Linked DNA regions of Labrenzia sp. PHM005. The protein of the gene in region 2 binds, or shares a complex with, the protein of the main gene of each other region. Links are inferred from orthologs where the notes say so. Each region holds a gene or a part of one and is shown on either strand. Other genes may lie near its edges.

Region 1 (7,733 bases), 190 kb from region 2 along the record:
CATAAGTATCGCCAACCGCTTCACTGAGCGACAGCAGGGCGATATCGCGTTCCGCCCCGCCGAGGCTGAAGGCGCGGTTGTCGCCGCTGTAAATCAGCCCGTCATTGTCCGGGTCGAAATCATCGTAATAGCTTTGATTGGCCGGGGTGTAATAGGTCGGGTTGCTCTCATCCGGGTCATAAGAGAAATAGATTTTGATCTCGTCGGCCAGGCCGCCCAACTCAGCGGCGTAGATGGCATGGCTGGCTGTGAGCACATCATTGCGGCCAACAAGCACGCCGGAGCTGACATAAGACTGACGGCCCCAGGTCGATACGATATAGGCAACCGCTTGACCGGGAAAACTGTCGTCGTTCGCTTCTGTTGACATGCTTTTTCGTCTGCCTTCGGCTGCCTTGCTTTTTGTCTGCTCAGTAATCTAAACCGGCAGCGGCCCTTTTCTTCCCGGACCGCGCATCTTTATCCGCGAGGCCAATCGGTCTTTACCTGATAATGGATGGATCGTTAAATATTGCTGTAACTGAAATCACAGGATTTACACACTTGAAGGCCTTGTTGCCTGCAAAGTCTCTTGCTGCACTGGTATCACAGCTGCCGGGCTTAATTGTGGCTATCAGGTGCCGCACAGAAAATAGTCTTTAATAAACCGCAATTGTCCGCTATCACGGTCAAATCGATATTGCTTGACGAACTTTGTACGCGTGTGGATTTCCATGCTCAGAACGATCTTCCCTCTCAACGTCGACTACGCGCGCCGGGCTGCATAACGCAGGACGGACATCTTCTTATGACCGATTGAAAGGACATCGTAATGGCCATCGGTACAGTTAAATTCTTCAACACCACCAAAGGCTTCGGCTTCATTCAGCCGGAAGATGGCGGCAACGACGTGTTCGTGCACATCTCCGCTGTTGAGCGCTCTGGCATGACAACTTTGAACGAAGGCCAGAAGGTCAGCTTTGAAGTTGTTCAGGACCGCCGCTCCGGCAAGTCCGCTGCTGACAACCTTTCTGCAGTCTAAGGCTTTTTCTGGACTGCAGATCACCGGACAGGGATCCAGGTTCAGAAAACCGCTTCGAAAAGCCGGGCCACGCGCCCGGCTTTTTTGTTTTTCAGACTTTCCTGTTGCTTCACTACGGGAAAGGCATGAGGTCTTTCTAATTCCTCTGACTTTTCATTCCAGCGAAAGCTGGGATCGAGTAATCTGAGAGACCCGTCGTGTACCAAGGACCAGCTGGTGTTCATGCCCGCGAATGCGGGTGCTAGGGCGATAAGACGTGAGTTTGGTTTTGCCTCGCCAGCCTTGAACAGCACAAAACCCGCCGCGAGGAAATCCTCCGGCGTTTTGCTCAAATCTCTTCCCTGAGCCACAGGAGTGGCGGGGCGCGCCGGGCCTTGCCTGCGCATCAGTTGAATAAATGAGTCTTCGGCAAAGCTTGACTGCCCCGCCCGGGCTGTTTGGTGCGCGCCGTGGCACAGCACCGGCCAGACTCGAAGTGCGGGGTGTCAATCCGCCCTCCGCAGCACGCCCAGCCGGCCGCTACTCGGTGTTGCCGCTGCAGGGTCACCGCCGTCCATTATCGCGCCGGACCCCGGTCCGGTTCGTTACACCGGCCCGTCAGCCCCGCCCGATCCGCTCCCTCCCGGGGGACGGTCCCCCAAAAAGCCCGTGTGAGCGGATACGCAGATCATCATACGGCAGGGGCATGGGGGCGTGGATAAGATTTCTTTGTGTCAGGAGGTTCCAACCGTGCCGTCCCGGATTTGATCCGGGATCTGTTACACTGTTTTTGGTCCCGGCTCAGAGGCCGGGACGGCTTAGGGAACGCAGCCACTGCGCGCTCACTGAGCGTCATCCCCGCCTTGTGCGGGGATCCAATCCACCGTTCAGCATCGGTCCGATGGGTGTATTCATTGAAACGCGGCCCAATAAACCTCTGCCCATTCCCGAGATTTCGGGAATCAATGGATCCCCGCACAAGGCGGGGATGACATCTGGGGGAGGGGTTATTGCCCCGGCCGTCCGCTCTTCTTCGGCCGACCGCGCCGCTTTTTCTCGTCCACAGGATCCTCGTAAGATCCGGCGCCGATCTTGCCGCGCGGGGAAAGATGAGGCGCATCGTCTGCCTGGACGACGGGTGCCGGTTTTTGCGGCAGCGGGCCTTTTGTCAGTGGGACTTCCGTGCGCCCAACGGTCATTTCATCGAGGCTCGGCTTATGAACCTTTGATTTGGCCTTGGCTGCTCTATCTTTCGCCGTTTCCTTCTTCTTGCCGCTCGCGCCTTCCTTGGTGCCGCCGGCGCCGAATTTCTTGTCGCCCTTGTAACCGCCGGTTTTCTGGTCGACGGCAGATTGCCGGGCCATGGCGTCGTCGGCAACGGCCAGTTCGGTTTCCTGCAGGCGTTTGATTTCGTCGCGCAGGCGGGCGGCGGTCTCGAAGTCGAGATCGGCGGCGGCGTCGCGCATCTGTTTTTCCAGATCGGAAATGTGAGCCTGCAGATTGTGGCCGACCAGTGCCCCTTCCTCGGCAAAACCGGCATCGACCGTGACGTGGTCCTGCTCGTAGACCGATTCCAGAATGTCGCCGATGGAGCGGCGGACGCTTTCCGGCGTGATGCCGTGTTCGGCGTTGTAGGCTATCTGTTTGTCGCGGCGGCGGTTGGTTTCGGCAATTGCCCGCTCCATGGAGCCGGTCATATTGTCGGCATAAAGGATCACCTTGCCGTCGACATTCCGGGCTGCGCGGCCAATGGTCTGGATCAGCGAGGTTTCGGAGCGCAGAAAACCTTCCTTGTCCGCATCCAGGATCGCGACCAGCGCACATTCGGGAATGTCGAGGCCCTCGCGCAGCAAGTTGATGCCAACCAGCACGTCGAAGGCGCCGAGGCGCAGATCCCTCAGGATCTCGATGCGTTCCAGCGTGTCGATGTCGGAGTGCATGTAGCGCACGCGCACGCCGTTTTCGTGCAGATATTCGGTCAGATCCTCGGCCATCCGCTTGGTCAAGGTGGTGACCAGCGTGCGGTAGCCTTTCTGGGCGGTCTCCCGGACTTCCCCCAGAAGATCATCGACCTGGGATGTCGCCGGGCGGATTTCCACTGGCGGGTCGATCAGGCCGGTCGGGCGGATCACCTGTTCGGCAAACACGCCGCCGGCCTCCTCCATTTCCCAGCTGCCGGGGGTGGCCGAGACCGCAATCGATTGCGGCCGCATGGCATTCCATTCCTCAAAGCGCAGTGGACGGTTGTCCATGCAGCTCGGGAGTCTGAAGCCGTACTCTGCCAGTGTCGCCTTGCGGCGGAAGTCGCCCCGGTACATGGCGCCGATCTGAGGAATGGTGACATGGCTCTCGTCGGCAAAAACGATGGCATTGTCCGGCAGATACTCAAACAGAGTGGGCGGCGGCTCGCCCGGCTTGCGGCCGGTCAGATAGCGCGAGTAGTTCTCGATACCGGCACAGGACCCGGTCGCCTCCAGCATTTCCAGGTCGAACATGGTGCGCTGTTCCAGCCGCTGGGCTTCCAGCAGGCGGCCGTGGGCGTTCAATTCCTCCAGCCGGTGTTTCAGCTCTTCCTTGATCGACTTTGTCGCCTGGTTCAGCGTCGGCTTGGGCGTCACATAGTGCGAGTTGGCGTAGATCTTGACGCTTTTCAGTTCGCCGGATTTCTGGCCGGTGAGGGGATCGAATTCGGTGATTTGCTCGATCTCGTCGCCGAACAGGGAGATCCGCCAGGCGCGGTCCTCATAGTGGGCCGGAAACAGCTCAATCGTATCCCCGCGGACGCGGAAGGTGCCGCGCTGGAAGGCGGCGTCGTTGCGCTTGTACTGCAGGGCGACCAGATCAGCGATCAGCTGGCGCTGGTCGATCTGCTCACCCACCTCAATCGCGAAGGTCATCGCCGTATAGGTTTCGACCGACCCGATACCGTAGATGCAGGACACCGAGGCGACGATGATGACGTCGTCGCGCTCCAAAAGGGCGCGGGTGGCCGAGTGGCGCATCCGGTCAATCTGTTCGTTGATCGAGGATTCCTTCTCGATATAGGTGTCCGTGCGCGGGACGTAGGCTTCCGGCTGGTAGTAGTCGTAGTAGGAAACGAAATATTCGACTGCGTTGTCCGGAAAGAAGCTTTTGAACTCGCCGTAAAGCTGGGCCGCCAGTGTCTTGTTGGGCGCCAGGATCAACGCCGGGCGCTGGGTGCGGGAGATCACCTGCGCCATCGTATAAGTCTTGCCCGAACCGGTGACACCGAGCAGCACCTGGGTCTGGTCGCCGGTGTTCATGCCTTCGACGAGATCGGCAATGGCGGTCGGCTGGTCGCCCTTGGGCTCATACTCGGAGGCGAGCACGATCTCGACGCCGCCTTCGGATTTCGGCGGGCGTTCGGGCCGGTGCGGCACCCATTCCGCGCCGTTCTTGTGGAGCGGATTGCCGCTTTCGATCAACGCCGACAGGGCTTCCACGGTGGCCGTTGCGCCTTGATTTCCGCCGAGTTCACCATAGCGGCCGTCGGCGGCGGATTTCTTTTTGTTGTCCTTCTTGTGCTGTTTGAGCTTTGCTTCAAGCGCCTCGGCCTCTTCCAGGCTCATGTCCAGCCCGGCGACCGGGTTCAACCCGCCGGCCGCCCGTTCGCGCGCACTCTCGGCCTTGCCGATGGAGGTGCCGCGGGCGGATTTGGTGGGCTTTTCTTTTTTGGAAGCTGCCTTTTTTACTGCGGCCTTTTTGGGCGCAGGTTTCTCCGCTTCTTCCGAAATCTCGGCGGCCCAATCGGAAATCGAGCCTGATAGAGGCGTGCCAGACAGGGGCTTCTGCGGGGCTTCGCCGAAGCCGTCGGGCGCGTTGGGATCGTCTGCGGAGGTTTTCGGGGGGCGCTTGCTCATGGGCCTCAATATGGTCCGAGTCCGCGCGCGAGAAAACCCCTCCGTTGCGGCTTTGTTCCAGTTTCTCAGACTTCTTGCCAGTCTCCTGACAATAGGCTGTCAGGAGAAGGGGACTTCGTTGAGTTCCTGTAAAAGGCCCCGGAGCGTTTCAAGTTTCTCCCGGCCGAGTTTTTCAGCGAGTTCTTGTTCCATCTCTGCAACCAGCGCCTGGGCTTTTTTTCGCGCTTCCAATCCCTTTTCGGTGGGAACCGGCATCTTGTCCCGCAAGTTTCCGGGGACGGGGTCGAGCCGGAGGGCGCCGGCTTCGACCAGCCGGTGGACTGCCGAGTGGATCGACTGGCGGGTAACGCCCCGGTCGCGGGCCAGTTCTGACACCGTACGTGGGTGGCGGCAGATGGTCATGAACAGGTTGGCATCGGCCGGTCGAACCACATCGAGCCCAGTGCCTTTGCGTAGTTCGATCATGCGCTTATCCAATTTCTGCCAGGTGTCCTGCAACAGACCGCGGATCGTTGGGCGTGCCGAGTTCGAGTGTTTTTTGTCAGTCGAGGTTGACATTGTGTCCTGTATAGCTACGTATATCGTCAGTCTGGACTGACAATTTTGCTCGCGTTATAGAAGGACATAGCATGTGCCGAACAATATTCTTAGCTGCTTGTATCGCCGCAGGACTTGCATTTACAGGACCGGCGCCGGCTCAGGAGCTTGATGGTAACCAGTTCAGGGCTCCCAGCGAAGGTTCCTGGTATCACCCGATCGACCCGGAGACCTGGCTTCACGTTGGCGGACGACCGCAAGAAATTGCAGCCGCACTGACACGCATCAAAGAGACAGCGCCTAGCGACACACTTCCCGATGATCCGTCGCGCCGTGGGGCCGGAAGCTGGATCGAAACCTGGACCGAGTTGGGCAAAACGGCATTGGCAGAGGCTGATGACTTGAACGATGACGACAAACCGGAGGCGGCCGCCAGCCGCTACCGTGATGCATTCAGCTATTTTCTGCGGGCGTCATCGCCACACACGAATGACCCGGAACAGCGTTCGGCTTTGTCCCAGGCTTGGCAAGCCTATGAAAAGGCAGGACAGTTTTTGCCTGTACCAATCCGAAAACTGGATATTCCGTTTGATGGCGAGGAATTTTCCACTTGGTTGCATCTTCCCAAAGGCGACGGTCCGTTTCCTGTGGTGATCGTTTCCATGGGGTCGGATGTAACGAAAGAGGAGCTTCTGCCATATTTCATCAAACAGCTGGCGGTTCGGAAAATCGCTATGCTTAGTCTCGATATGCCGGGGAATGGAGGCTCTACGGCCTATTCTTTTTCACCGGATCTGGACAAGTTGCACGCTGCTGCAGCTCTCCATCTTAAAACGCTGCCCGAGATCGATGGCCGAAACATCTTTGTTCAAGGCGCCAGCTTTGGCGGGACGCCAGCAGCACGGGCGTGGGCTGCCCGGCCGGATCTTGACCTGGCCGGTGTCATTTACATGTGCGGCCCGCTGCACCGGCCTTTTATGGCTCCGCCGGATGCCTACAGCCAGTTTCCGGCCTTTACGATGGATGGTGTTCGTGCCCGGCTAGGTCTCGATATCGATGCAAGCTTCAAAGAAATGTCGGTGGGTCTCCGTCCCTTGTCATTAAAAAGCCAAGGGCTGTTTGAGGGGCCGCAAATTGATACTCCGCTTCTCGCAATTCTGACAAACAGGGATCCAGTGGCGCCGTTGGGCGACGTTCAGTCGCTGATGGCTCGTGGCACGGATGTCACCCTGCATGTGACTGACGAGCCGGGCCATTGTCCTCAACGGGACCCACGGGAGGCGATCGCCGCAAGCTGGATTACTGGAAAAATCCGCGACTAGGACAGTAGAAGAACTGTCAAGGCAGGCCGGTGTTTCACCACCTGCCTTGCTTTTCTGATGCTTAGTCAGGCAAGCGGTTGCTGAGATGGCGACAACAGGCTCGATCGCTAATGATTTGTGCAAGTGGTCGGGCGATGTAGACGCCATCCCGGGGGAGGCTGCGCATGGCCAGCAACATTATGTCTGTCAGCGAGCGGGTTTCAGGTTGCGATATTGTTCCTGTTTCAAAAACGTCTCGCTAGTCTCCTTTAAGAAGCATAAAAAGGTATCTTACTCCCCGCGCGGAAAGCGGTTGCCTTCCTCCACCTCATTCAAATCCATGTGGTTGCGCATGTAGCGTTCCGAAGCTTTTTGCAGTGGCTGGTAGTCCCAGGGGAAATAGGCGCCGTTTCTAAGAGCCTCATAGACGATCCAGCGGCGGGCCTGGGACTGGCGGACTTCGCCGTCATAGGCGGCCATGTCCCATTTATTCGAGACTTGTTGAGCAAAGGTTGCGGCTGTGTCCGCATGGGCTGGATCCCCGGCCAGATTGGTCAACTCATTCGGGTCGTCCGCCAGGTTGAACAGCTGCGGCGGGTCGAGCTCGCAGTGAATGTACTTCCAGTCGCCCTCCCGGATGCCGACCAACGGGGCATAGGAGGCCTCGGCGGCATATTCCATCAAGACCGGCTCGGTGCGGGCCGCGCCGTTGGCGAGCGGAACCAGGCTGGTGCCGTCCGTCCAGGGCAGTATTTCGCTCATATCGATGCCAGCAAGGTCGCAGGTTGTCGGCAGAACATCGAGCGTGCTCACCGGCGTGACGATGTGGGACGGCGTTAGATCCTTGTCGGCGATCATCAATGGGACGCGCGACGAGCCCTCAAAGAAGGTCATCTTGAACCACAGACCACGCTCTCCGAGCATATCGCCGTGGTCGGAAACGAAGAGAATGGTGGTATCTTCCGCAAGATTCATCGCTTCGAGCGCATGCAGGATCTCGCCGATCTTGTCGTC
Region 2 (7,374 bases):
TTCTCCGATATTGAAATCAGGAACGACTGTGAACATCACCCGGTTGGGTGTCACCAGGTCTGCGATAAAAGCAACTTTTTTCTCAGGCACAACAAAGACCGTCATGCCAAGGCCATGGTTGAGCCCCAGGTAGTGCATTTCTACGGTAAAGTCGCCAAAATCGTAGTCTTTTCTTGATCCAGACCAAATCGTTGATCCTGCAACAGTGTCTGGCCGGGGGTGCGCGGCAACCCATTGTGCTGCGAGTTCATGCATGACTGTTTCGGCGCCCTCATCCAAAAAAGATTGGCCGCCGCCAGCGTGATCCCAATGATTGTGTGTTTGGAAAGCGTGGGTAATTTTCTTGTCGGTGAACGACCGGACCGCCCTAATCAACTTTTTTGAATGATCCGGATTAAACGTCTCAAATACAACGACGTTTTTCTCACCAATAACAAACATTGAATGGGTCCCTCCGCCAGAGGTGAACCCGAAGACATCCTCTCCGATCTTGTAAACTTGGTCGGTCGGCACATGATTTTCCGAAGCGGCGGCGACACCGCCTGCAAGAGTTAATAGCAGAAGGGAAAATGCCAGAAGCATTTTTGAAACGCGGAACATTTCGAACTCCGATTGATTGCACAGAAGCGATTGTTGATAGTTATATCTATACCGCTTGGTATTTAATACCGACCGGTATATATGACATCAATCATGAGCAGCAAAAAAAGTGATAAACGGGGACGCCCGCGCAGTTTTGATCCAGACAAAATCCTGGATAAGGCGTTGATTCTATTTAGACAGAACGGATATCTTGGAACGTCCTATTCTGATTTATACGCGGCAACTGGCCTGACAAAACCAAGCCTCTACGCAGCGTTTGGCAACAAGGAAGATACGTTTCTGGCGGCCCTTGACCGCTACATCGCGACAAGTATCCGGCCAGGCGAGGACATTCTCGCCAACGAAAAAGACCCGCGGGAAGCGGTACAGAAACTGCTTGTTGCGATTGTGCAGGGCCTTACGGCCAAAGGAACACCGCCTGGGTGCATGATCGCTGCGAACGCCGCCTGTGCAGACGCCGCGGATGTCCCCGATGCGATCCGAACAGCGCTAAGCTCCGCTGGGAAAATCACCCCGAACGCAATCCGTGCCAGACTTAAATCAGCACGGACTGAACAACTGCCCCCCTATTTGAATGCGGATCAACTGGCAGATTATTTCGATATGGTGGTGGCCGGATTGTCCGCCTTGGCAAAACAAGGAGCACCGGCAAGTCAGTTGCTCAGCGCGGTCGAAACCGCGATGTCTTTTTGGGTCAGTAGCACCAATACCTAAGGGCAGGAACAGCACGATCATTTAGACGTGTGTCTAAAACCCTGCGCTTCTCAACATAACAGTCGATGACGTTCTTCTGGCCAGCTTTCCCAAATTCGATGGTCAGCGTGTCGCCATCCTCTCCCAAAACGCAATCAAGAGTTTTTGAAATCCGCTTGGTTTTGACCTCTTCCGCGGTGATCTTGACCGGTATCGGTTTCATGCGCATGGCACTCTGGATCGGTTGCGTCCGAAAACCTGCGGAATAACCGCAGGGCCTTATGTTGGCTGGCAGATCATCACACAAAGGGCTGGGCAAAGCGCGGCAATGCTCCATTTCTGGTAATATAAAGCTACGGGAGCGGGCAAATGATCCATCAGTCTGAGATCACTTCGAGACAGTTCGTCACCCAATTGGCCTGGATCGTGTTGGCCTGTGCCGTGTTGTTTTCCGCACATGCGTTGGCGGACGAAGGCCGGGACCAGCTCTTTGATGCGCTGAAAAACGCGTCAACTGAAGAAGAGGCCCGTGCGATAGAAGATCAGATCTGGGAATCGTGGATGGCCGACGCCCCCGACATGCATATTCGCCTGAAGATCGAAACGGCGATGCAACGTCGTCATGTCTATGATCTGGAAGGCGCGGAAACAATCTTAGATGAGGTTGTCGAAGCCGCTCCGGACTATTCGGAGGGCTGGAACCAGCGCGCCTTCATCTATTTTTTGCAAGGAAATTATGAAGCCAGTCTGGCCGACATCAAAAAAACCCTGGCGCTGGAGCCCCGGCACTTCGGCGCCCTTTCCGGCAAGGCGATGATTTACATGACCCAGGGGCGCACAAAACTCGGACAGGAGATTTTGAAGGAAGCGGTCGAAATTCATCCCTTTTTAAAAGAACGCGGCATGCTTTTGCCCGAAAACCGTCCGGCAAAGAGTGTCGACCTGTGAGTTCTGCCAGACCGGCAAGTGAAACACTCAATGGCGCTCAACGAAACTGTCGATCACCTTCTTCTGGCCCGCCTTTTCGAAGTCGATGGTCAGCTTGTTGCCCTCGATCGATTTGATCGCACCATAACCGAACTTGATGTGAAACACCCGTTCGCCGATGGAATAGTCTGACGGTGTTTCGCTGACGGACTTGGCAACCAGCTCGCCCTCAATCGTCAAAGGCCCTTGGCGTTTTTGCCGTGCGGATTGATACCCACGCCCGCCGCTATCTGAAAACCCGCCGGAGGCTTGAGACGCGCGCTGCGCCCGTCTCCAGCCCGGCGTCGAATAGCTGCCGCTTTCAAACGTGTCGTGACTGTCGAACCGCGAAGGACCATATCCGCCTCCGCCGTAGCCGCCATAATTGGACGAGGCTTCAGCGATCTCGACATGCTCTGGCGGGAGTTCATCCAGGAACCGTGATGGCACGCTCGATTGCCATTGCCCGTGAATGCGCCGGTTGGAGGCAAAATAGAGTTTGGCCCGCTTTTTCGCCCGCGTGATGCCGACATAGGCCAACCGCCGCTCTTCTTCGAGGCCCGCCCGGCCGCTTTCATCCAATGCACGCTGGTGCGGGAACAAACCTTCTTCCCAGCCTGGCAGGAAGACCGTATCGAACTCCAGCCCCTTGGCCGAATGCAACGTCATGATGGAAACGGCGTCAGAAGCGTCGGCACTATCCCGATCCATCACAAGGGAAATGTGCTCCAGGAACCCGGCCAGTGACTCGAACTCTTCCATAGAGCGGATGAGTTCTTTCAAGTTGTCCAACCGCCCGGGCGCGTCCGCGGAGCGGTCCTGGCGCCACATCTCCGTGTAGCCGCTTTCATCCAGAATGACCTCGGCCAGATCGGTGTGTTTCATGGTGTCGAGCTGGCGCCGCCAGCGCTCGAAATTGTCCAAGACAGTCTTGAGGGAGTTCCGCGGTTTAGGCTTGAGCTCCTCGGTGTCGATCAGCTGGCTGGCGGCCTGCATCAGCGGAATGCGCTCGGCCCGCGCAAGACCATGCACCAATTTCAAGGTGGCATCACCCAAACCGCGCTTGGGTGTGTTGACGATCCGCTCGAACGCCAAATCATCGGCCGGCTGCGCAACACAGCGCAAGTACGCCATGGCATCCCGGATTTCCATGCGCTCATAAAACCGCGGCCCGCCGATCACGCGGTAGTTCAAGCCAAGGGTAATGAAGCGCTCTTCAAACTCGCGCATTTGGAAGGACGCGCGCACCAGAACCGCCATCTCATTGAGGCTGTGCCCTTTGGATTGCAGCGCCTCGATTTCATCGCCAATTGTCCGGGCTTCTTCTTCTGAATCCCAAACGGACGCAACTGAAACCAGATCATGGTCCGGTTCATGAAAGTCGGTGAACAGCGTTTTGCCCAGACGGCCCTCGTTGAACGAAATCAAGTGGGAAGCTGCGGCCAGAATGTGGCTGGTGGAGCGGTAATTGCGCTCCAGGCGGATGACCGTTGCGCCCTTAAAGTCATGTTCAAAGCGCAGGATGTTGTCGACTTCCGCCCCGCGCCAGCCGTAGATCGACTGATCGTCATCGCCAACACAGCAGACATTTGGATTGCCCTGCGCCAGCAATCGCAGCCACAGATACTGGGCAATGTTGGTATCCTGATACTCGTCCACCAGCATATAGCGGAAGCGGCTTTGATATTCGGTCAAGACATCCGGGCGTGTCTTGAAGAGCGTGATCACGTGCAGCAGCAAATCGCCAAAATCGGCTGCATTCAGGATCGATAGGCGCTCCTGATACTCTTCATAGATCCGCCGTCCCCGGCCATTGGCAAAGGCCCGCGCTTCGCCTTCTGGCACCTGATCCGGCGTTAAAGCTCTGTTTTTCCAACCGTCCAGCATGCCGGCGAAGGCTTTGGCGGTCCAGCGCTTGTCATCCACCCCTTCGGCTTGAAGGATCTGTTTGATCAGCCGGATCTGATCATCTGTATCGAGGATCGAAAAGCTGGATTTCAAACCGACCAGCTCGGCGTGTTTGCGCAGAATTTTGACACAGATGGAGTGGAACGTGCCGAGCCAGGACATGCCTTCCACATTGCCGCCGACAAAGGTGGCAATGCGTTCCTTCATTTCCCGCGCGGCCTTGTTGGTGAAGGTCACAGCCAGAATTTCGGACGGCCGCGCAAGGCCGGAGGCCAGAATATGGGCAATCCGTGTGGTCAGAACCCGGGTTTTGCCGGTGCCCGCCCCTGCCAGCACCAGGACCGGGCCTTGGGTGGTTTCCACCGCCAGCTTTTGTTCCGGATTGAGGCCGGTCAGATAGTCCGGCGCCCGCCGGGCCGCCATGGCCCGTGCCGCGATCCCGCCCCCTGGAGAAGGAGGCGCAGGTGTAGGGGGGGCATCCGCCCGCGTCCCGATGGGCTGAAAAGGATCGTCAAAAGGATCGTCATACCCGTCCGGGTCGGTCATGGTTTACTGGTCCGGTTGTCTCAAGCGCTGTGGAGAACAATATAGCAACAAATGCGGCGCTGGCGAGACAGGACCTAAGGAAATGGTGGGGACAAAAGCCCCCGCCAGTGGCGGGGGCAGATGTTTTTCCTAATTAAAGCGTGATGCGGTAGCGGGCGAAGCCGTCGGCGCCGTCACCGGCCGGTTCAATCGCAACGCCCTCAACAGAGGCCGCGTGCTCCTTGCCACCCGGCCCTGTGTCGAACAAAACACTGGTGCCCGGCATGGCTTTAAAGGTCCAATTGGCATCGGCGGAGGGATTGATGGTGCCTTCCTGAACGATGTAGCGCACCAGAACGTCCCGGTTGGTATCCGGCGCCACCAGAATGACAACACTGTCATCAACGCCCGGGAAGTTGCCGCCGCCGCCAGCGCGGTAATTGTTGGTGGCAACCACAAACTTCGCCTCCGGATCAATCGGAGCACCGTTAAACTGAAGATCCACAATGCGGCTGGCATCTGGATTGATCAGCTCGCCTTTCGGGCCGTATTTCGACGGCTGGCTGAGATCGATCTGATAGGTGACCCCGTCAATGATGTCGAAGTTGTAGCTCGGGAACTGCGGATCAAGCAGCATCTGATCGGGTTTGCCTGGTTCGATCTGCTGGAAGATGCCCGCTGACCGCTCCAACCATTCTTTGACTGTCGCGCCAGTGATGGCAACGGCCCTTGCGGTGTTCGGATAGAGGTAAAGATCGGCGACATTCTTGATCGCCACATCGCCGACCGGAACATCGGTGTAATAGTCCGGACCACCCCGTCCGCCGGCCTTGAAGGGCGCTGCTGCCGACAGGATCGGCAGGCCTTCCCATTCCGTGCCCTTCAGCATTTCACCGACATACCAGAGCTGCGACTTGGAGACGATCTGAACGCTGGGGTCATCGGCCACAAGTGCAAAATAGGAGTGCAGTGGCGCCGAGGTCTTACCGACCGCGCGGCGCACATAGGCAAGCGTTGCCTCGTGCTCTTCCTTCACAGAATCGATAACGTCCTGCTGGCTCTCAGTCAGCGGGATTTTCTTGCGGCCGTCCTTCTTGTAGATCGACCGCGCTTCTGTGGTGAAGTTGGCCACACGCCAGCCGGCCCCTTCGCGCTCCAGCATCAGATCGATCACGCCCAGATGCGAGCCCCAGAACCCGCCCATCGCGGCCGGTTTGCCGAAGAGCGTGCCTTTTTCGCTATCGACTTCCGGAATGCCTTCATAGGCCGGGCCCGGGAACACCAGGTGGTGGTGACCGGTGAAGACCGCATCGATGCCGTCAACGGCTGCCAGATGCAGCGAGGCGTTTTCCATGCCGTCAGTGTAGCTGCCGCCATCAATGCCGGAATGCGACAAGGCCACAACGATGTCGCAGCCTTGTTCGCGCATTTCCGGAACGAAGGCCTTTGCGGAACTCACGATATCCCTCGCATTGACCTTGCCGTCCAGGTGCCTGCGGTCCCAGTTCATGATTTGCGGCGGCACAAAGCCGATGAAGCCGATCTTGATTGGATGGCTGGTGCCCGCACCGTCCATTACCGTTTTTTCGACAATGACATAGGGCTTCAGCATCAGCTTGTCGTCGCGCGGGTTCGATGCCAGAGCGCCATGGGCAACGTTCGCACAAACAATTGGGAAATTGGCGCCTGCCAGCGCTTTGGTCAGGAAATCGAGCCCGTAATTGAATTCGTGATTGCCAAGCGTGCCGGCATCATAGCCCAGTACATTCATGCCCTTGAGCACCGGATGGATGTCCCCTTCCTTCAGGCCGCGCTCATAGGCAATGAAATCGCCCATCGGGTTGCCCTGCAGAAAATCGCCGTTGTCGACCAGAACGGAGTTGGTGGCTTCGTCGCGAATGCCGCGGATCAGGCTCGCGGTCCGGGCGAGACCAGCGGTATCGACTGGCCGATCACCATAATAGTCGTAAGGCAGCACATGAACATGGAGATCTGTCGTCTCCATCAGCCGCAAATGCGCCGTGTTTTCCTTGGCCAGCAGCGAATAGGGATGCATGGCGGCAACAAAACCGGTGGCAGCCATGCCCCCGAGCAGCGTTCTTCGGGATACGGAACTTTTGAGAATGTTTGACATGGCTGGTCTCCTCTTATTGTCGGGCGCTTATAGGTCTGTTGAGGGGCACATCCTCCATTTCTGGACGGATCACAGCACAGATCTTTTTAGTTTCTGACGAGTGGGAATTGAGCTTATCTAATGAACCACTTTGCGTTGGCGTGCGTCAGCGCCGCTTGCAGTTCACCCTTCCCCACCAAATCAGGCTCGGCCTTATATTTTGACCGTTTGTTCGAAAATAGTGACACGAAAATCCACGCCACGCCACTTAAACTTGAATGGTGACGCGCATTTATCGACGGCGCATTGCCTTCAGACACGCCGTTCAATTGCCCCTCAGCAATAACTGGTCTCAACCATAATTCGTAGCACTTGGCCTTGAATATGTGTAGATACACATTATTTAAGTTGCCAGCAGGAGATCCAGTATGTCAACCGACGTCACCACATGCGGCTTCATGAATATCCGGCGGATCGCCCGCCTTGTAGGGCAATTCTATGACCAACGCCTGGCAGTATCTGGGCACACGACCTCTCAATTCATTCTTCTAGCTGCACTCGAAAAA

What was found.
Region 1: the proteins of FJ695_RS12675 (region 2) and uvrB are in contact, whole or in part, in a crystal structure (PDB 7EGT), measured with the Thermus thermophilus proteins. The link is inferred for Labrenzia sp. PHM005 from one-to-one orthologs. Residues at the interface, in WP_096412145.1 of Thermus thermophilus: His654, Arg656, Phe657, Gln666, Asp668, Glu669, Lys680, Arg681, Leu682, Ser683, Lys685, Tyr686, Ala687; in WP_096411307.1 of Thermus thermophilus: Glu23, Leu25, Arg26, Asp27, Gly28, Glu29, Arg30, Phe31, Arg55, Glu326, Asp327, Phe328, Glu379, Ser382, Gln383, His398, Gly400, Arg401.

Annotation. Positions count from the first base shown.
Region 1 is NZ_CP041191.1:2,633,408-2,641,140, forward strand. The notes cover bases 1,808-5,213. They hold uvrB (excinuclease ABC subunit UvrB), read right to left. Parts: upstream 4,882-5,213; coding sequence 2,008-4,881; downstream 1,808-2,007. Other genes in these bases: FJ695_RS11875 (MarR family winged helix-turn-helix transcriptional regulator), read right to left, coding at 4,981-5,213. Outside these bases: FJ695_RS11855 (trypsin-like serine protease), read right to left, coding at 1-370; FJ695_RS11860 (cold-shock protein), read left to right, coding at 812-1,021; FJ695_RS11865 (hypothetical protein), read right to left, coding at 1,063-1,353; more of FJ695_RS11875, read right to left, coding at 5,214-5,439; FJ695_RS11880 (alpha/beta fold hydrolase), read left to right, coding at 5,511-6,740; betC (choline-sulfatase), read right to left, coding at 7,011-7,733. UniProt on the Escherichia coli protein: The UvrABC repair system catalyzes the recognition and processing of DNA lesions. A damage recognition complex composed of 2 UvrA and 2 UvrB subunits scans DNA for abnormalities.
Region 2 is NZ_CP041191.1:2,825,708-2,833,081, reverse strand. What follows is about bases 1,995-5,041. They hold FJ695_RS12675 (ATP-dependent helicase), read right to left. Parts: upstream 4,717-5,041; coding sequence 2,272-4,716; downstream 1,995-2,271. Other genes in these bases: FJ695_RS12670 (bifunctional 2',3'-cyclic-nucleotide 2'-phosphodiesterase/3'-nucleotidase), read right to left, coding at 4,850-5,041; FJ695_RS12680 (tetratricopeptide repeat protein), read left to right, coding at 1,995-2,244. Also shown: FJ695_RS12695 (MBL fold metallo-hydrolase), read right to left, coding at 1-600; FJ695_RS12690 (TetR/AcrR family transcriptional regulator), read left to right, coding at 694-1,317; FJ695_RS12685 (hypothetical protein), read right to left, coding at 1,298-1,519; more of FJ695_RS12680, read left to right, coding at 1,666-1,994; more of FJ695_RS12670, read right to left, coding at 5,042-6,829; FJ695_RS12665 (MarR family winged helix-turn-helix transcriptional regulator), read left to right, coding at 7,237-7,374. UniProt on the Escherichia coli protein: A helicase with DNA-dependent ATPase activity. Unwinds DNA duplexes with 3'-5' polarity. Translocates on single-stranded DNA with 3'-5' polarity. Initiates unwinding more efficiently from a nicked substrate than double-stranded DNA.